DNA from 4 places in the Paraburkholderia sp. BL17N1 genome. Region 2 is predicted to be linked to each of the others. Evidence: riboswitches for the same ligand, from Rfam matches in the RefSeq annotation. Region 2 holds a riboswitch; each other region holds the start of a gene.
The links. Region 2 has a riboswitch for cobalamin ahead of cobA (uroporphyrinogen-III C-methyltransferase). Riboswitches for the same ligand answer to the same signal wherever they lie in the genome.
Positions count from the first base shown of each region.

Region 1: linked by a shared signal. The riboswitch ahead of cobG (precorrin-3B synthase) and the one ahead of cobA (uroporphyrinogen-III C-methyltransferase) in region 2 are both predicted to bind cobalamin.
Region 3: linked by a shared signal. The riboswitch ahead of B0G82_RS27915 (CbtB-domain containing protein) and the one ahead of cobA (uroporphyrinogen-III C-methyltransferase) in region 2 are both predicted to bind cobalamin.
Region 4: linked by a shared signal. The riboswitch ahead of B0G82_RS01750 (TonB-dependent receptor) and the one ahead of cobA (uroporphyrinogen-III C-methyltransferase) in region 2 are both predicted to bind cobalamin.

Region 1 is NZ_RBIW01000002.1:3,458,835-3,463,777, forward strand. Features, by position in the region: gene B0G82_RS35455 (cobalt-precorrin-5B (C(1))-methyltransferase) at 1-244, opposite strand, end outside; gene cbiE (precorrin-6y C5,15-methyltransferase (decarboxylating) subunit CbiE) at 244-1,659, opposite strand; cobalamin riboswitch at 1,744-1,923, shown strand; gene cobG (precorrin-3B synthase) at 2,016-3,560, shown strand; gene B0G82_RS35470 (precorrin-8X methylmutase) at 3,553-4,179, shown strand; gene B0G82_RS35475 (precorrin-2 C(20)-methyltransferase) at 4,180-4,911, shown strand; gene cobJ (precorrin-3B C(17)-methyltransferase) at 4,908-4,943, shown strand, end outside.
Region 2 is NZ_RBIW01000002.1:3,133,810-3,138,752, reverse strand. Features, by position in the region: gene bluB (5,6-dimethylbenzimidazole synthase) at 1-104, opposite strand, end outside; gene B0G82_RS33995 (cobyrinate a,c-diamide synthase) at 88-1,386, opposite strand; gene cobO (cob(I)yrinic acid a,c-diamide adenosyltransferase) at 1,390-1,992, opposite strand; gene B0G82_RS33985 (cobalamin biosynthesis protein) at 1,989-2,453, opposite strand; gene cobA (uroporphyrinogen-III C-methyltransferase) at 2,450-3,226, opposite strand; cobalamin riboswitch at 3,465-3,716, opposite strand; cobalamin riboswitch at 3,785-4,078, shown strand; gene cobW (cobalamin biosynthesis protein CobW) at 4,268-4,943, shown strand, end outside.
Region 3 is NZ_RBIW01000002.1:1,778,597-1,783,539, forward strand. Features, by position in the region: gene B0G82_RS27895 (MFS transporter) at 1-1,160, shown strand, start outside; gene B0G82_RS27900 (alpha/beta hydrolase) at 1,180-2,202, shown strand; gene B0G82_RS27905 (hypothetical protein) at 2,302-2,742, shown strand; gene B0G82_RS27910 (histidine phosphatase family protein) at 2,761-3,348, opposite strand; cobalamin riboswitch at 3,412-3,554, shown strand; gene B0G82_RS27915 (CbtB-domain containing protein) at 3,593-3,814, shown strand; gene B0G82_RS27920 (CbtA family protein) at 3,826-4,566, shown strand.
Region 4 is NZ_RBIW01000001.1:392,108-397,050, reverse strand. Features, by position in the region: gene lgt (prolipoprotein diacylglyceryl transferase) at 1-311, shown strand, start outside; gene B0G82_RS01775 (SIMPL domain-containing protein) at 409-1,140, opposite strand; gene B0G82_RS01770 (EVE domain-containing protein) at 1,315-1,773, opposite strand; RNA gene ssrS (6S RNA) at 1,881-2,062, opposite strand; gene B0G82_RS01760 (cell division protein ZapA) at 2,196-2,510, opposite strand; gene B0G82_RS01755 (ATPase) at 2,507-2,863, opposite strand; cobalamin riboswitch at 3,072-3,343, shown strand; gene B0G82_RS01750 (TonB-dependent receptor) at 3,434-4,943, shown strand, end outside.

The sequences.
Region 1 (4,943 bases), 330 kb from region 2:
CGGGATCGTCGCCGGCGTCCTTGATCGTGCCGGCTTCCGCGCCTTCTTCGCCATTCCCGATCAGGCGGCAGAACACCAGCGGCATCGGCACATGCTGCCCCTTCGGCAACACGATCTCCGCCACTTCGCTGACGACACCCGCGAGCAACAGACGCGCCGCCGCCAGCGACGTCGCGGTGGCGCAACTGCCGGTCGTGTAGCCGCTACGCAGCGGCGCGGGTTGTTCGGGGGTTTCTTCGCGCATCAGGGTTCTGGCGATGGGTCGGTGGGGGTGGCGCCGGTCGTGTTCGTCGCTTTCGTCGTGTTGGTCGAGTTGGTCGTGTTGGTGACATTCGTGGCGCTCATACCGCTTCCGGCACTTGCGGCACGCCTGGAATTCGGCACATTCACCGCATTCGTCGCATTGGTTGCGTTAATCACGGTTTCGGTTCCCACGAGGTTCACGCCCTCGCCGCTCGCCGGCTTCGTCACCTCCAGCAGCGTGATCGGCAACGCCTGCCGCCACGTATCGAACCCGCCAAGCGGTTGCGCGTCCGCCAATGCGATCCGTGTCAACGTCCCGCCATGCCGCTCGCGCCACGCCGTCAACGCCGCCTCGCCTTGCAACGTCACCGCATTGGCGACCAGCCGCCCGCCTTCGCGCAGACCTGCCCAGCATGCCTCCAGCACGCCCGGCACGGTCACGCCCCCGCCGATGAACACGGCATCCGGCACCGGCAACCCCTGCAGCGCCTCAGGCGCGCGCCCCGCCACGAGTTGCAGCCCCGGCACACCCAACGTATCGCGATTGTGTTCGATGAAACGTTGCCGTTCCGCGTGCCCTTCAATCGCAATCGCGCGACAGGTGGAATGCGCGCGCATCCATTCGATGCCGATCGAGCCGCTGCCCGCGCCCACATCCCACAGCAATTCGCCGGGCGTCGGCGCGAGGCGCGCGAGCGTGATCGCGCGCACGTCGCGCTTGGTCAACTGGCCGTCGTGACGAAACGCATCGTCGGGCAAACCGCAGGTCAGCGGCAGACGCGGTGCACCTTCGGTAGCACGGCAGTCGAGCGCGATCAGGTTCAGCGCGGCCACGTCGCCCGCGGACCACTGATCCGCGCGGCCGTCGATGCGCCGCTCCAGCTCGCCGCCCAGGTGTTCCAGCACACTCATGCGGGTCGCCCCGTAACCTCGTGCGTTCAGCAATGCCGCGAGCGCCGCGGGCGTGCGCCCGTCCGCGCTGAGCACGAACATGCGCGCGCCGTCGTGCAGATGCGCGTTCAGCGCGGGCAACGGCCGCCCCACCAGCGACACCGTCGCGACATCCTGCAACGGCCAGCCGAGCCGCGCGGCCGCCAGCGACAACGACGACGGCGCCGGCAGCACCCGCAATTCCCCCGCCGGCAATTGCCGCGCGAGTGTCGCGCCGACGCCGAACAGCATCGGATCGCCGCTCGCCAGCACGCACACGGCTGCGCCGCGCTCGGCCAGCAAGGGCGCGAGATCGAAGGGACGCGGCCAGGCGGCACGGCGCGCGGCGAGACGCGCGGGCAGCATCGCCAGATGACGTTCGCCGCCGTACACCACCGACGCTTCCAGCAAGGCCCGCCGCGCGGGCCGCCCCAAGCCGGCGAAGCCGTCGTCGCCTATGCCCACCACCGTCAGCCACGCGGGCATGCATCCATCCTCATTCTGTGTCTTCAAATAATGCGCTGTGCCACGCCGATCAAAGCGTCCAGCCTCGTTGTGCTGTTCGAAAAAAGGCATAATACAGCCGCCGGTGCCCTTCGGGGCCGAAGAGGGAACACAGTGCCACTGTGGCTGCCCCCGCAACTGTATGCAGCGAGTCCGCCTGCGCTCCACGCCACTGGTTCGACCGGGAAGGCCGCAGCGGACCATGACCTGCCAGCCAGGAGACCTGCCGGCGAGACTGTTCGTGCCAGCCAACATCGGGCGGGGTGTACCGATGCCGCAGCCATGCCCGCCTCACGGCATGCTCGGGCCGTCGCGCGACGCTAAACCCGGTGTCCGTCTTGAATCAAGCAACGCCCTCCACCGTTTTATCCGACGCGGCCGCCACGCTGCGGCCCTCGGCGTGTCCGGGGCTGCTGCGCATCGTCGCCGCGCGCGACGGCGGGATTTGCCGGATCAAACTGCCCGGCGGCGAATTGAGCGCGGCGCAGGCTCGGGCGATCGCGGAGGCTAGCGCGCGGCACGCGGGCGGGGTGATCGAGTTGACCAATCGCGCGAATGTGCAGGTGCGTGGCGTGAAGCGCGGTGAAGAGGCGGCTTTGATCGCGGCTTTGATCGACGCCGGTCTTGGGCCGATGCCGGCGAACGGCGTGGCGGGCCGTGCGAACACGATGGCGGCGGCCGACGCTGTGAATGAATGGGCCTCGAAAGCCCCGGACGCAGCAGCGCAGCGAGTGGGCACTGCCCACGCACTCTCCGCCGCAGTCTCGGCCGACGACGTCCGCAACGTCATGATCAGCCCCGCTGCCGGACGCGATCCATTCGCGCTGTTCGACACACGCCCGCTGTGCGCCGAATTGCTCACTATGCTGCAAAGCGAAGCGCGTTTCGCGGCGCTGTCGCCGAAATTCGCACTGTTGCTGGACGGCGGCGAACGGCTCGCGAGAGTGGACCATCCGCACGATGTGTGGCTGGCGGCGTCGCAAGAGGCGGACGGCGTGCGGTTCGTGTTCGGGTTCGCGGGTTGTCCGCCTGTGAGCGCCTATGCCGGCGCGCTTATGCAACGCCAAAGCACCGTGCTTGCAAAACCGGGCGTGAACAACACAGGGGCTCTAGCCGCAATCCTGCCTTCACAAGTCCCGGCACTAGTACGCGCGCTGCTCCTCACATTCCTCGACCTCGCCGCCGCCGACGCCACACGCATGCGCCACCTGCTAACCGCGCATTCCGTCGACGCAGTACTGCATCACGCCCAGCGCTATCTCGACTTCCCACTGACGCGAAACGCGAAGCTCGCCAACTGGCACCGCATTACACCAGCCGACGCCAACCTTCGCCTTGGCGCTCACGCCCAACGCGTGCCCGGAGCCTGGCACGTCGGCGGCCAGCCACCGCTGGGACGTCTCGATGCAGACACGCTAACGGGACTCGCCACGCTGTCGCAACAGCACGGCAGCGCCACGCTTCACCTGACACCCTGGCAAAGCGTGCTATTACCCGACATCGCCACGCACGCCGTTCCGATCTTGTTGTCCGGCCTGAACGCCCTCGGTCTCGCCTGCGATCCCGCACACGCGATCACGCACCTGATCGCGTGCGCCGGATCGAGCGGCTGCGTGAAGGGCCTCGCCGACACCAAGAACGACGCGTTGCGCCTCGCGGCTCGGCTGCCAGCCGGCGTGGACGTGCATCTGAGCGGCTGCTTGCGCTCGTGCGCCGCCGCGCATTGCGCGCCGTTCACGCTGCTCGCCGCCGCGCCCGGCCTGTACGACCTTTATCGGCGCGACGGCCGGCCCGGCTTCGGCCAGTGCGTCGCGCGCCAACTGACGATCGGCGAGGCCGCCGACCTGCTCGAACGCCTCGCCCGGAGTGACACCGATGCTTGATTACATTCGCGACGGTCAGGAGATCTATCGCCAATCCTTCGCGACGATCCGTGCGGAGGCCGACTTGTCGCGCATTCCCGCCGACCTCGAAAAACTCGCGGTGCGCGTGATCCACGCATGCGGCATGGTCGATGTGATCGACGATCTGCAATTTTCCGCGGGCGCGGGCGCGGCGGGCCGCGCGGCGCTCGCGCAAGGCGCGCCGATCCTGTGCGATGCCGGCATGGTCGCGCAAGGCATCACGCGCGCGCGGCTGCCGGCGAACAACGAGGTCATCTGCACGCTGACGCATCCAGACGTGCCGTCGCTCGCACGTGAACTCGGCAATACGCGCTCGGCGGCCGCGCTCGAATTGTGGCGGCCGCAGCTGGCGAGCGGCGTGGTCGTGATCGGCAATGCGCCGACCGCCCTGTTTCATCTGCTCGATATGCTCGACGCCGGTGCGCCCAAACCCGCGCTGATTCTCGGCTTTCCAGTGGGTTTTGTCGGCGCGGCCGAATCGAAAGCCATGCTCGCGGACGACAGCCGCGGCGTGCCCTACGTGGTGGTGCATGGCCGGCGCGGCGGCAGCGCGATGGCGGCGGCCGCCGTGAACTCGCTCGCCACGGAGGTCGAATAAATGACGGCGCAAGGACGTTTGTTCGGCCTCGGCGTCGGCCCCGGCGACCCGGAACTCATCACCCTGAAGGCGGTGCGCTTGCTGAAGGCGGCGCCGGTGGTCGCGTACTTTGTCGCGAAGGGGAAGAAGGGCAACGCGTTCAGCATCATCGAAGCGCATTTGCACGATGCCCAGCAGCATCTGCCGCTCGTCTATCCCGTGACCACCGAAGCGCTCGAACCGCCGCTTTCCTATGAAGCGATCATCGCCGACTTCTACGACACCGCCGCGCAAATCGTCGCCACGCACCTCGACGCAGGCCGCGACGTCGCCGTGATCTGCGAAGGCGATCCGTTCTTCTACGGCTCGTACATGTACCTGCACGACCGGCTCGCGGCGCGCTACGAAAGCGAAGTCGTGCCCGGTGTGTGCTCGATGCTCGGCGGCGCCGCCGTGCTCGGCGCGCCGCTGGTGTATCGCAATCAAAGCTTGTCGGTGCTCTCGGGCGTGTTGCCCGAAGACGAGTTGCGTCGCCGTCTCGCCGATGCCGACGCCGCCGTCGTGATGAAACTCGGCCGCAACTTCGACAAGGTGCGGCGCGTGCTCGGCGAACTCGGTCTCGCGGACCGCGCGCTTTACGTCGAACGCGCGACGATGGGAAATCAGCGCATCGTGCCGCTCGCCGAAGTCGATCCCATGGCGTCGCCGTATTTTTCGCTGCTCGTGGTGCCGGGGGAAAAATGGCAAGGATGAGCGCACCCGCGATCGTCATTCTCGGCGCGGGC
Region 2 (4,943 bases):
ACGGCCGGATCGACCGGATCACGCACGAAATGGCGCATGTCGCGGCGTTCGTAGATCGCGCGGTAAACGGCGTCGCGCTCGGAATCGTTAAAAGGCTTCGCCATGGAACAGGGCGGCCGTGAAGGCCGGGTTGGAGGGCCAGTAAGCGTGCATGTAAGTCGCCACGATCGAGCCGGCGCGATAAATAGCCTCGCCGGGCGCGTCGCCCTGCGGCCTGGTGGCCGAGCGCAGCGGCGTGAGCGACGTGTTCAGCTTCGAGTAGTGAAACGTGTGGCCGGTCATCGGCCCATGCAGGCTGTCGATCTGCTGCATGCCAAGCGCGGTGAAGCGCGTTTGCATGGTCGCGTGGCCGGGCAGCAGGCCGAGCATCGGTGTGGTCACGCCGTGCGTGTCGGTGAGTTGGTCGAGCAGATACAGCATGCCGCCGCATTCGGCGACGAGCGATTTGCCGGCCGCCGCGTGCGCGTGGATGCTCGCCGCGCTGTGCGTGTTGCTGGCCAGCGTGGCGGCGTGGAGTTCCGGGTAGCCGCCTGGAAGATACACAGCGTCGGTGCGTTCCGGCAGGGCTTCGTCGGCGAGCGGCGAGAAGAAAGCGACTTGCGCGCCGAGCGTTTCCAGCAACGCGACGTTCGCCGGATAGATGAACGAGAACGCGGCGTCGCGCGCAATGGCGATTGTCTTGCCGTCAAGCAGGCGCGGCAGGATCTCGGGTGTCGGTGTGCCGAACTCGACCGGCGGCGGCAATTCGGCGAGCGCGGTGCGGCCTAAAGTGTCAGCGGCGTGATCCAGTCGCGCGTCGAGGTCGTCGATTTCTTGCGCCTGATGCAAGCCGAGGTGACGATCGGGGAGTGCGATTTCATCGCTGGCGGCAATGTGTCCGCACCAGCGCAGATCCGGCGGCAACGCTTCTTCCAGCATCTGCGCATGCCGCGCGGAGCCGACGCGATTGGCGAGCACGCCGTAAAACGGCACCTGCGGCCGGAATTGCGCGAGACCGAAGGCGACCGCGCCGAAGGTCTGCGCCATCGCCTTCGCCGAAATCACCGCGAGCACCGGCACGCCGAATACGGTGGCGAGATCGGCGCTGCTCGGCGTGCCGTCGAACAGACCCATCACGCCTTCGATCAGGATCAGGTCGGCTTCGGCGGCGGCCTGCGCGAGCAGCGTGCGGCAGGCGGCTTCGCCTACCATCCACAGATCGAGCGAGAGGACCGGCGCGCCGCTCGCGCGCGCCAGAATCATCGGATCGAGAAAATCCGGTCCGGTCTTGAAGACGCGCACGCGTCGCCCCAGCCGCCGATGGTAGCGCGCGAGTCCCGCCGTGATCGTGGTCTTGCCTTGACCCGAAGCAGGCGCACTGATGAACAGGGCGGGGCACGCGGCCATCGCTTAGAACTCCACGCCGCGCTGCGCTTTCACGCCCTGCTCCCGATACGGATGCTTGACGATGCGCATTTCGGTGACGAGGTCGGCGGCTTCGATCAGCGCGTCCGGCGCGTGACGGCCGGTCACCACCACATGCAGCATCGGCGCGCGCGCGGCGATTACCGACAGGACTTCGTCGAGCGGCAGGTATTCGTACTTGAGCACCGTGTTCAGCTCGTCGAGGATCACCATCTGGTACTCGCCGCTTTCGATCATGCGACGCGCTTCGTCCCAGCCTTTGCGCGCGGTCGCGATATCGGCGTCGCGGTTCTGCGTGTTCCAGGTGTAGCCGTCGCCCATCGTGACGAAATCGCAGTTGGCGATCGCGCCGAGAAAGTCGCGCTCCGACGTGTGCAACGCGCCCTTGATGAACTGCACCACGCCGAGACGCATGCCGTGGCCGAGCACACGCACGGCCATGCCGAACGCAGCGGTGGTTTTGCCTTTGCCGGTGCCGGTGTTGACGATCAGCAGGCCTTTTTCGACGGTGGCGTTGGCCTGTTTTTTCTCGTGGCCTTCGCGGCGGCGCTCGGTCATGCGTTGATGCGATTCGGGGTCGGTCTTCATGGCAGGTCCTGTTGCTGTGTGTCGTTGTCTGGGTGTTCGGCGTGAGCGGTGGTTGAGGCGATCGCCACGGTGACGCCGGCATAAACGGTTTTGCGCACGAGGAGCGTGGCGCGAGGCGCATGGCCTATGACGGATTCACCGAGCCCGGCTGCGACGTCGGCCGTCGCGCCAAGCAGCGCGCACGGCTCGCAGACGCCGTCCACGCCGAGGTGCTCGCGCGCTGCCGCCGAAGGCACCGCGACGTGCATCGCCGCAATCTGTTCAAGGCTGAAGAGTGTCAGCGGCAGCGCATGACTCGCGCAGAATTCGAGGAGGCCCACCTCGTGGGCTTTGATGTCGAGCGAGGCGACGGTACGGATTTCGTCGAACGAATGCGCGCCGAGCGCGCCGCGCACCGCGGCTTCGATCTGCTCAGCCGAGCTGTGCAAACGACAACCGATGCCGACGCTCAGCGTTTTCATCGCGTATCCGTCCCGTCCGCGAGCGGCGTTGCAGCGCGTTCCGCATGCGCCGCCTCACGCGCCAATGCGAGCGACGCCACCCCGCCGATCACCACGATCGCCGGCGACCCAAGTCCGGCACGCGCAACGGTGTCGGCAAATTCACCGAGCCGCGCTAGCGCATGGCGTTGCTCGGGACGCGTGGCCGATTCGATCGCCGCGCACGGCGTGTCGACGCTCATGCCGGCCGCGAGCAGCGCGCCGACGATATCGTTGAGCCGCCGCATGCCCATGTAGATCACAAGCGTCATGCGCGTGGCCACGAGTGCGGCCCAGTCGGGCTCGCCGCTGCCCGCGCCGTGCCCGGTGACGAACACGACGCCCTGCGCGTGATCGCGATGCGTGACTGGAATCCCGATCGCCGCGGGCGCCGCGATTCCCGCCGTGATGCCGTTGACGACTTCCACCTCGATACCGGCCGCGTGCAGCGCCTGTTGTTCCTCGCCGCCACGGCCGAACACGAACGGGTCGCCGCCTTTCAAACGCGCGACGCTGCGCCCGGCCCGCACATGTTCGAGCATCTGCGCGACGATGTCTTCCTGCGGTGTCGACGGATGACCGCCGCGTTTACCCACGTAGACGATCAGTGCGTCAGCGCGCGCGAACTGCAGCACTTCAGGATTCACCAGATCGTCGACCAGCACCACGTCGGCTTGCGCCAATGCACGGGTGGCCTTGATGGTCATGAGTTCGACGTCGCCGGGGCCGGCGCCGATCAGCCAGGCGCGGGTCATCGCGGCGTGCACGGCGGGCGCCATGTCGTGACAAGCGGGAAAGGGTAAAGCGCGAAGGGTCGCCAGACGGCGGACGTTGGGGTCATGCAGTGCTACGGATTCAGGCATGGCGCAATGCGTGGTTCGTAGCGAGTTTCACACGAAACTCGCCTACGCGGACACTCTGCGTCGTGCTTTAGCGCCTTCGCATCCGTCCCTCGCGGATTCCGGCGGCCGGCGGCGCGATGTTGCCCTGAGGTTCGCCGCCTCCGCGTCTGGCCGGTATCCGGGCTGGCGGCCTCACGCGCTTTGCCTTCCCGTCCGCATTCGCTGGAAATTGCCGGACAGTGGCTTAAAAAAACGCATGCGCGGCGCAAGTCGATTCAACATCGCGCCGCAGGTCGCTTACCGTTGCGGGGACAGCACAGGTTAAGCGCATGGCGCGCTGCCTGTTTCCCGTTTAACTGCACACGCGAATGCATGTGCGGGCACCAAACGCGCGCATACGATAGCACATGGCGCCCCGTCCGATAAGCGCTTGCGGCCTGGGGTTTCCTTGACGGCACCGGGCCGCGGGCCTACACTCGCACGCACTTTGGTGCTCGTGTGCGCGCTCGTGCGCATGCAGTTAAACGGGAAACAGGGTGCCCACCTGCCATGGATCGGGCCAACCTGTGCTGCCCCCGCAACGGTAAGCGAAATGTGGTGCTAACTGCCGTGTCAAACGCAGTCGGTTAGCGCCGCGGAGCCGGCTTCGATGTCCACGCGCAAGGCCGCGTCGGCATATCACCACTGGGCGAGAAATCACTCGTCCGGGAAGGGGAAGCGGCGCTTTCGCCAGCCCGGATACCGGCCAGATAACGAAGGACGAACGCCGCGGGGATGCGGCGCTGCGTTCATGACTCATTCCCGCTTTCTGTTTTTCTGTTGTCGCGGCAACGCCGACTTTCGTCCCCGTGTTTTGTTATGGTCGCGGCTGGCCGGGCGTGTGCTCCGTTTGCCTCGGCATGCGCTGAAAAACACGCCGGCGTGCACGTGCAACTCCTACGGATGGACCTCACGATGCAAACTCAAATGCGCAAGATCCCCGTCACCATCGTCACGGGCTTTCTCGGCAGCGGCAAGACCACGCTGCTGCGGCATATTCTTCAGCATGCGGGCGGCAAGCGCATCGCGGTGATCGTCAACGAATTCGGCGAACTCGGTATCGACGGGGAAATCCTCAAGGGTTGCGGCATCGGTTGCGATGAAAACGGCGTCGAGACCGAAGGCCAACTGTATGAACTGGCGAACGGCTGCTTGTGCTGCACCGTGCAGGAAGAGTTTTTCCCTGTGATGGAAAAGCTCGTGGAGCGCCGCGAGCAGATCGATCACGTGCTGATCGAGACGTCGGGTCTGGCGTTGCCGAAGCCCTTGGTGCAGGCGTTCAACTGGCCGCAGATCAAGAACAGCTTCACCGTGGATGCCGTGGTCACCGTGGTCGACGGCCCGGCCGCCGCGAGCGGCCAGTTCGCGGATAATCCGGTTGCCGTGGATGCGCAGCGCAAGGCCGATCCGAATCTCGATCACGAGTCGCCGCTGCACGAACTGTTCGAAGACCAGTTGTCGGCGGCCGATCTGGTGATTCTGAACAAAACGGACTTGCTCGACGACGCGCAGCAAAGCGCGGTCGAAGTTTCGATCCGCGAGGAAATTCCGCCGCAAGTGAAGATCGTTCGCACACACATGGGCCAGCTCG
Region 3 (4,943 bases), 1.4 Mb from region 2:
TGTCGATCATGCTGACGCTTGCGACGTTTGCCGTCGGTTTTATCGTGCGGCCGATCGGCGGCATTCTGCTCGGCATCTACTCGGATCGCGCGGGGCGACGCAAGGCGCTCTCGCTGCTGATCATTTCGATGGCGGCCAGCACGTTGCTGATGGGTCTCACGCCGGGCTATGCGAGCATCGGCATCGCTGCGCCGCTGTTGGTGGTGCTTGCTCGCTTGTTGCAAGGGCTATCCGTGGGCGGACAGTTCGCGACGGCTTCCGCGATGCTGGTCGAGTACGCGCCCTCGCACAAGAAGATGTTTTACGGCAGCTTCAACATGTCGGCGCAAGCGTTCGCGTTGCTGCTGTCGTCCGGCGTCGGCTATCTGCTGACCACGCAGCTCACGCATGAGCAACTGGTGGCGTGGGGCTGGCGTTTGCCGTTTCTGTTCGGCGCGCTGGCGGGGCCGTTCGGCTTCTATATCCGGCATCGCGTGGCCGAGTCACCGGAGTTCGAGCGGCTGCTCGAACACAAGGACAAACCGCCGCGCGTCACGATCCGCCAGTTCTTCCGCGACAACGGCGACGCGGCGATTTGCGCGATGGGTGTGATTATCGTCGGCGCGGCGACAAATTATGTCTGGCATTCCTATCTCTCGGTGTATGTCGAACGGCAATTGCATTTGCCGTTGTCCACCGCGTTGCTCGGCGCGTTCGTGTCCGGTGTGCTGAATCTGTTTCTGTTTCCGCTGTCCGGCAAGCTCGCCGATCGTTATGGCGCATACCGGCTGTTCTATCCCATCGTGATCGCGTGGATGGTCTGCGTGTATCCGCTTTATCACTTCGTCGTGACGAATCCGACGCCGGGGCACCTGTTCATCGCGCAGATGATCGCGACGCTGTTCCTCGCCGCCATGTCCGGCGCGCATCCCGGCATGCTCGCGACCTTGTTCCCCGTGCGCAGCCGTTCGGCGGGCGTGGCGCTGTCGTACAACATTGCGGTGACGCTGTTCGGCGGCATGGCGCCGCTCACCATCACCGGCTTGACGCGCGTGACCGGCAGCAGCCTCACGCCCGCGTTTTACCTGATTTTTGCCGGCTTCGTGTCGCTCGCGATGGTGTACTTCACGCGCGCCGGACGCATGTCGAGCGGCGCGGCGGCTAGACCCGCCACTCATTGATCGACCACGAGCCTATTGCATGACCCAGCCTTTCATCACAGACGACGAACGCGCGCCGAATGAACATCCGGTCGCGGTCGTGGCGAGCCGGCATCTGAGCGTCACGACGCGAGCCGGCAGCGGCACGGTGCCGGTGTTTTCCAACGGCGATTGGCTCGCGCCGACGCGCGATGTCCAACGCGCCGTGATTCTGATTCATGGCCGCCTGCGCAACGGCGACACGTATTTCGAACTCGCGCAGCGTTCGTGCGCACTCGCCGGCGCCAGCGTAGCCGATACGCTGCTGATCGTGCCGCAGTTTCTCGCGACCGCGGATGTCGACGCGCATGAACTGCCGCCGTCCACGTTGCATTGGGACTGGACGAGCTGGATGGCTGGCGAGAACGCCGAAGGTCCCGCGCCGATCAGTTCGTTCGATGTGCTCGACGCGATTGTGGACACGCTGGCGTCGCGCGAGCAGTTCGCGTCGCTCGCCGAGGTGGTGATCGCGGGACACTCGGGCGGCGCGCAGGTCGTGCAGCGCTACGCAGTGGTAGCGCGAGACGAGGCGTCCCTCGCGGCGCGCGGTATCGCGCTGCGCTATGTGGTCGCGAATCCTTCGTCGTATGTGTACTTCGATGCAATGCGGCCGGTTGGGCCGGTTGCGTCTGCTGTGTCCGGCGAGTTTGCGGCATTCGATCGGGCGAGGTGTCCGTCGTTCAATCGCTGGAAGTATGGGCTCGAGGATTTGCCCGCTTACTCTCGCGACGCGGCTTCAGCGGCCACGCTCGAAGCGCGTTACGCGCAGCGTGACGTGACCGTGCTGCTTGGCGGCGCGGATTGCGATCCGCAGCATCCGGCACTCGACCGCTCGTGCGCCGCGTTGACGCAAGGTGAACACCGGCTCGGGCGCGGCCTGGCTTACACGCGCTATATGGCGTTGCGGCATCCCGAAGGATTGGCGACGCATCGGACGTTTGTGATCGATGGTGTCGGGCACGATGCCAAGGGGATTTTCGGATCGGCGCAGGGGCTGGCGGCTCTATTCGGTACGGGATTGTAATGACGGTGACCGAAGCGCGGTCTTGAGGAGTCGGCCTTCCTGGGTATGAAGCGTGCTACCGCGCTTGTACCTGCGAGTGACTTCAAGGACCGCGCCGACATGAACAGAACCCGATTGCTTGCCACCGCGCTCGCCGCTGCGTCGCTGGGCGTTTTGCTGACCGGCGGTGCGTATGCCGACGATGCGCCTAGCCCTTGCACATCCCTGAAGCGGATCGTCGCGGCGGCCCCTGGCGGGCTCACCTCATTGACGTCGGACGACGGCAAGGGCGTCGCGCAACCTTACGGCGACGACGCGCAATGTTCGGCGAGTCACGGTGCCTATCAATGCACGTGGACGCCGCATCACGACGCCGGATCGAATGCCGACGCGCTGCAAGCTGTCGCGGCGGACGTCGCATCGTGTCTGCCCGACGCGACGCACGATCAGAATTCGCCGGGACGTCAGCACTTTTATCTGGGCGCGAAGGGTAAGCGGACCGATATCACACTGACGCCGACCGGGTCGAACAAGCTGCGTCTGGTGGTGTCGGGTAAGTAAGCCGCCGGGCTAGAGCGGCTAGTGTGTCGCCGGCCACCATGTCCAGCCGCGCGACGAGTGCCGCAACTCGATGATCGAAAGTGGCGCGATTTCAATGCGCGGAAAAACGATGGGCGATGTTCCGAGCGTATACACGATCGCTGCCCGCAGCACCGGCGCGTGGGTGACGGCGACCACGTTGCTCGATGCACGATCCGTCTCGCCGTCCAACAACGCTTCGAGCCATCCTCCTACCCGTTTCACGAGTTGACTGAACGACTCGCCGCCGTGAGGCGCGGCGTCCGGATCGCGCGTCCATGCGGCGACGTCTTGCGGCGCTTCGGCGGCGAGGTCGGCGAGCCGCCGTCCTTGCCATGCGCCGTAGTTCAGATCCGCCAGGCCGGCGTCGACCGACGCCGTGAGGCCCAGCGCCGTCGCCGTTTCGCGCGCGCAGGCGGCCGGGCTGACGAAAGCCGGTGACTCTTCCGCGATCGCCAGGCGCAAGCGTGCGGCGTGGGTTTGGGCTTCGGCGAGGCCGCGGGCGTCGAGTGAATCGTCGGCGGGAAAACGGCCTGCGCGCTGGGCCGCGGTCGATGCGTGGCTGACCAGTAACAGCCTTGTGTCCATTCCGTTCATGTCCTATCAAGCCACGTCCCGAAGCCCAACGCCGGCGGCATGAAACGTGTGTTTTGCGTTGCCGGGTGCCGAAGTTTAGCGCGTAGAATAGCGGGACTGCGAAGCGCGGAAGCCGGTGAGAGCCCGGCGCGGTCGCGCCACTGTAATCGGCAGCACAAGCCGAAAGCCAGACCTGAGCTTCGCACCAATCCTCTGCAATGACTATCGGGGCGCGTTACCCCAGGAGATGTCCATCATGACCGAAGCTGTTTTCGATCCCGCCAATCAGCCTGTTGCTCAACCCACGCCGATTCCGCTGCGCGAGTTGCTGCCCTGGGTCGTGTTCGGCGGTTTGCTGTTGCTGCTCGCGCTTTACTTCGTGGGTGCGGAACAGGGTGCCACCTCGCTGGTGCCGGGCATGTACGTGCATGAGTTCGTGCACGACGGCCGCCATCTGCTCGGCTTTCCCTGCCACTAACGGAGTCGACCATGGTGGGTAAATTGTTGGTACGCGGGATGCTTGCAGGCATCGCCTCGGGACTCCTCACGTTCGGCTTCGCGCGGGTGGTGGGCGAGCCGCAGGTCAATCAGGCCATTTCATTCGAAGAAAAGGCCGACGCCGCGAAAGGCGAGGCGCCCGAGCCTGAGATGGTGAGCCGCGACACGCAGCGGGGTATCGGCTTGTTGACTGGCGTGCTGACTTACGGCGCGGCATTCGGCGGCTTGTTCTCGCTGGTCTTCGCTTACGCTTATGGCCGAGTGGGCGCGTTGAGCCCGCGCGCGTTGTCCGCATGGCTTGCGCTTGGCGCGTTCATTGCGCTCGCGATCGTGCCGAATCTGAAGTATCCGGCGAACCCGCCCTCGGTCGGCGACCCTGAGACGATCGGGACGCGCACGGGGCTGTTCTTCCTGATGATTGCGATCTCGCTGGCGGCGATGGTGTTCTCGCTCAAGGTGCGGCGCCGTGCGGCGATGAAACTTGGCGCGTGGAACGGCTCGATCGTGGGGGCGGTGGTGTTCATTGTGATCATCGCGGCGGTGCAGTTGTCGATGCCCGCGATCAACGAAGTGCCGGAGGCTTTCCCGGCGGTGCTGCTGTGGAAATTCCGCGTCGCGGCGCTCGGCATGCAGGCGATTATGTGGGCGACGATCGGGCTGCTGTTTGGCGCACTGGTCGAGCGGATTGCGTTGATGCGGGTGGCGGGGCGGTCGGCGGTGAAGTCGGCTTGATTGGCATGACGAGTGCGGCCGCTTCGGCGGTTTCGCTCAACGGTTCGCTCGCCGTGCTTCGCTCTCCGCAGTTTGCGCGCAGCGGTCAAGATGGGTTCTGCGTCAAGGAGTTGGGGCGGTTGTGGGGTGGTTATCCACAGGCTTCTGAACAATTTCTGTGGATAAATTCGCCCGCGATGCTCAAGAGCTACAAACATCTGTTCCGTTCGAATTTAACAACTTGGTTGCTGCACACGGCCTCCGGTTGTCCGCACCATCGGGACAGGGCAGGTGTTTTGCGTGACCATTCAGGGCGACTCCGGTCGCCCTTTTTTATCAGGTTGCTTGCTGCGCGTTCCCGGATTTGTCCGATGTCAGGGCTGCGTACACGACCCGCG
Region 4 (4,943 bases), on a different contig from region 2:
TGCCGCGCCATCCGTCGGAGCTGTATGAAATCGCCCTGGAAGGCGTCGCGCTGTTCTTCGTGCTGTTCTTCTTCTCACGCAAGCCAAAGCCAATGGGCGCGATTTCCGCCGTGTTTCTGATCGGCTACGGCCTCGCGCGCTTCACGGTCGAATTCGCGCGCGAGCCGGACGACTTCCTCGGCCTGCTGGCTATGGGCTTGTCCATGGGCCAATGGCTGTCGCTGCCGATGATCGTCGTCGGTATCGGCATGCTGGTGTGGTCTTATCGCCGCGCGCGCCACGAACCGGCGCAGGCGGTCAGCGCGAACTGACCGCTACGGTTTATCGTGGCGAGTGGTCAATGAGAAAAGCCGCGCGAGCGGCTTTTCTTTTACTGCGTCGAAGCAGTGCTTCTACCACCAGGAAGCGTTATTTCATCTGCACCGAGCCGGACACATTGACGGTTACCGTCGACGTTCCGCCTTCGATCGGCACCGGTGCCGCGGCCTTTGCGTCGGCGCCCATGGCGCGCGCGCTCATCATCATCACCGGACGCGGCATCACGCCGTTGTGGCCGACGTTGACCTCGCGAATCGAATAACCGCTGTAGCCGAACGCCTGCGCGGACGAAGCGGCCTGCTCGCGGAACGACTTGATCGCTTCGCCGGTGAGCTTCTGCTCCGCCGCGCGCTGCGCTTCAGGCGAGAGCGAGAACTGCACATTGCCGACCTGCATGATCGATGCCATCTGACCCGCGAGCTTGGACACCGCGGCGAAGTCGTGCGATTCGAGTACGATCTCCGTGCGGCCGCGCCATGCGGAAATGCGCCCGTCACGGTCGGTGGACGGATAGATCGAGAACGAGCCCGTGCGCGCCGTCACGCCGCTCACACCCTTGGCTCTTTGCAGCGCCGAATCGGCGCGCTGGTTCAGCGTTGACGTGAGCGCCGACGGATCGCTCGCTTCCTGCTCGTAGAACAGCGTGATATCGACGACGTCTTGCGGCACTTCAGCGCTGGCCTGCGCGTTCAACGACAGCACGCCGGCCGGCTGATATTGGCCGGTGCTTTGCGCGCGTGCCATGGCCGGCGTCAGTGCGAGCGCGGCGGGCGCGGCGCAGACGAGGGCGAAAGCGAGTGCACGTGCGGTGTTTTTCGTCATTGTTGGACTCCTTGCTTGAACAGGTTGTGCACGATTGGTGCAACCGCCGCGCCGTGGCATGGCGTTTGCGAGATCGTTAGGCGCTTGTAACCTGAGCTTGGTTCCCGGGTTTGACGTTGCTTTAACGTTTGCGTGCGCACAAATACACGCCACGCATTCATCAGGCATGCACGATCAGGCGAGCCGCTTGGTGATGAATCGCCATTCGGCCTCGGTCACCGGTGTAATCGACAGGCGGTTGCCTTTGGCGAGCACGCGCATGTCCGCGAGTTCGTCGTGCTCGCGTAACGCGGCGAGCGGGATAAGCGGAATCTTCTTCTTGAACACCACATCGACGAGCACCCAGCGGGGCGTTTCCTGCGACGACTTCGCGTCGTAGTAGGGACTCTTCTTGTCGAACTGCGTCGGGTCGGGATACGCAGTGGACGATACCTCCGCAATGCCCGCGATGCCAGGCTCCGGACAGCTCGAGTGATAGAACAGCACACCGTCGCCGACCTGCATCATGTCGCGCATGAAATTGCGCGCCTGATAGTTGCGCACGCCGGTCCACGGCAATGTGCGATGCGGTGCCTTGGCGAGATGGTCGATGCTTGCTTCGTCCGGTTCGGACTTCATTAGCCAGTAGCGCATGAATCGAATTGAACGTTAAGGGGTTGAAGATGCGGAAGAAATCGGCCAACAAAAAACAGCGCCCAAAGAAAAACGGCACCGAACCGAAGTCCGATGCCGTTCTAAATAAGGTCCCCGCCTTAGCCGCTAGGCCGGCATCCTGAACCGGGGGTTCAGAATTGGTCGCAGTTAGCAACACTTCGGGTACATCAGACAGAGTGACGCGCACACCCGTGCTACAAATTTCCGCAACCGTGCACATGGCATTGGTTCAAGGAATATATGACCTTGGCGAACCAGGCAGGGAAGCTAAACCGATGAAGCTGAAAAACGAACTACCGATTGAACTCAAACGTTTGCTGAATCTTGCACACCTTGTGCTCACACATTCCGTTTGAATCCGCCGCCGATCTCAGGACCGGCAGCACGATAACACATGTACCTTATTGCACGCTGTACTGCTCAATCACAGTACCTAGTTGTTCGTTCATTTGATGCATTGTACGCCGGATTTCTTCAGCGGGAAATGCTTCTCCGTGTCTCACGCTCGATTGCAGTCTAAGCAGTTCCGATGCCAGCGACAGCGCAGCCATGACGGCAATGCGATCCGTGCCGCGCACGTTGCTGTTATTGCGGATCTTCGACATTTCGGCGTCGACGCGTGCAACCGCTTCGAGCAGCGCCGCTTCCGTTTGCGGCGAGCAGGCGAGGCGATAGGGCACGCCGAGAATCGATACTTCGATCTGCTTGGTGGTCATGCATTTTCTCCGTGGCGGGTCACGTCGCTCCCGGCTTCGGCTACTTGCTGAGCCGGCTCGAGCAGATCGAGCTGGTTGTCCGGCTCACTGTGCGCGCGCGCACGCGGCAGCTTCTCGAGGATCGCGTTCAGGCGCACTTGTGCGTCGTCGATCTTCGCCGAAAGCGCGTCGCGTTCCGCCTGCAGCGCGTTACGTTCCTCGCGCAGCATTGCAAGTTCCGTGCGCGTGGCTTCGGCGTCGGCGCGCGATTGCGCGAGTTGCTCTTCGAGCGCGAGTCGCGCCTCATTGTGGCGCTGGCTGATCGCGATCAGCTTGCCGATATTTTGTGAAAGTGTTTCGAGTTCGGTGAGCATCTGCTGCGTCCTCTAAAGACATCGCATTTTAGCGCGGAATGTCGCAGGTTCCGACAATTGTCTCGTTTCGAGACGTAACAACATCGCTTTGTGCAGGCTTTTTATCGACCATATGATGAAAAAGTACTCACGCGTCGGACAAGAGCCTGCACTTAACAGAACACATGGCCTGCGATCTCACCATTCTTGACGGACTCCGAGGCCGCTCCTAAACTGCCCGCACTCTGGTGCCCGCGTGCGGCTTTTTTTCAACGGCCCACGCAGTTAAACGGGAAGCAGGGCGCGCGGTTCATCTGGATTCAGCTAAACGCGCCAACCTGCGCTGCCCCCGCAACGGTAAGCGACCGCATTCGTCATGCAAGTCGATCCCGCTCGCGAGCTGGAAGTTCAACTCGCGAGTGTGCCACTGCGCGTCTCGCGTGGGAAGGCGGGATCGATGCGTCGCCAGCCCGGATACCGGCCAGAGGGAGAGGCACGTCCCGCGCGAAAATGTTAAATACGCGGGCGCCTCGTTACGCATCGGCCTGCGGGGAAGCGGGCCGCGCACGCTATCCACAGGACGTTCACCCCATGCTGTCCCCCTTCGCCCGCGCGGTGCTGCTCGCCTTTGCGAGCCTGCCGATCGTCGTGCACGCGCAAGTCGCGTCTTCATCTTCTGCTTCATCTGCTTCGTCTCCGTCGGCGGATTCTTCGAGTTCGGTGTCCTCTTCGGCGGTGCTGTCGCCCGTGGTGGTGACCGCGGATCGCGCGCCGCAAGCGCTCGCCGACACGATCCCGCAGACCTCGCTGTTCGATCAGCAGGATATCGCCGACACCACCGCGACCGATTTGCCCGGCCTCCTGCAACTCGCGCCCGGCGCGCAAATCTCGCGCACAGGTGGCCCCGGTTCGACGACGAGCCTCTTTTTGCGCGGCGCGTCGTCGACGCAATCGCTGCTGCTGATCGACGGCGTGCGCGTCGATTCGGTGAGTCTGGGTGCGTCGCAACTCGCGCAGATCCCACTCGACCAGATCGATCACGTGGAGGTGGTGAACGGCAACGTGTCGGCGTTGTACGGCTCGGGCGCGATCGGCGGTGTGGTGCAGGTGTTCACGAAAAACGGCGGCGATCACCCGCCGCGTTTCAATTTTTCGCTCGGCTACGGCAGCTATCACACGCAGACGCAGCAGGCGGGCGTGAACGGTGCATTGGACAAGGACGGCAACACGACCTTCAGCATTTCGCTCGCGCGTTCGAAGGACGACGGCTTCTCGTCGCTGAATACGAAGGAGGCGCCCAGCGCCAATCCGAACGCGAACGGCTATCTGAACGAGAGTATCTCGGCTTCGCTGCGCCACAAGTTCAACGACAAATGGGACGCCGGCGCCAGCTACTTGCAGTCGAATGGCAACAACAGCTACGACAACGCGTACGGCGTGCCGACCGATCTGAACAACCTGTATAGCAAGGTGCGCCAGGTCTCGGTGTTCGCGAACGGCAAGCTGACCGACTGGTGGACCACGCACTTCATCGTCGCAGAAGGCGACGACCGCAGCGTGTCGAACACCAACGGGGTGTACAACGGCCGCTTCGATACAGACAATCGCCAGTACACATGGCAGAACGATTTCGCGCTGGCCGCGCAGCAGAAACTGCAGGTCGGCTATGAGCATCTCGATCAAAGCCTCGATTCGGACACGTTCGCGGCGCCGGACCGTCATGTGGATTCGGGCTTCGTCGGCTATACGGGACGCTTCGGGCGCAACCAGTTTCAGGCCAACGTGCGGCGCGACCAGTATTCCGATTTCGGCGGAGCGAACAGTTACTATCTCGGCTACGGTTTCGACATCACCGGCCATTGGAAGGTGACCGCAAGCTATTCGGATTCGTTTCGCGCGCCGAGCTTTGACGATCTGTACTATCCGATCAGCGGCAATCCGGCGATCCAGCCGGAGCGCAGCCATTCGATCGAAGCCGCGCTGCAGTACGCATCGAATGCGCTCGGCGTGATGCGCCTTTCCGCATTCCAGACGCGCTATTCGAATCTGATTAACTACGAGCAGGTGACGCCCGGCATCTATCTGGCCGAGAACGTCGGCC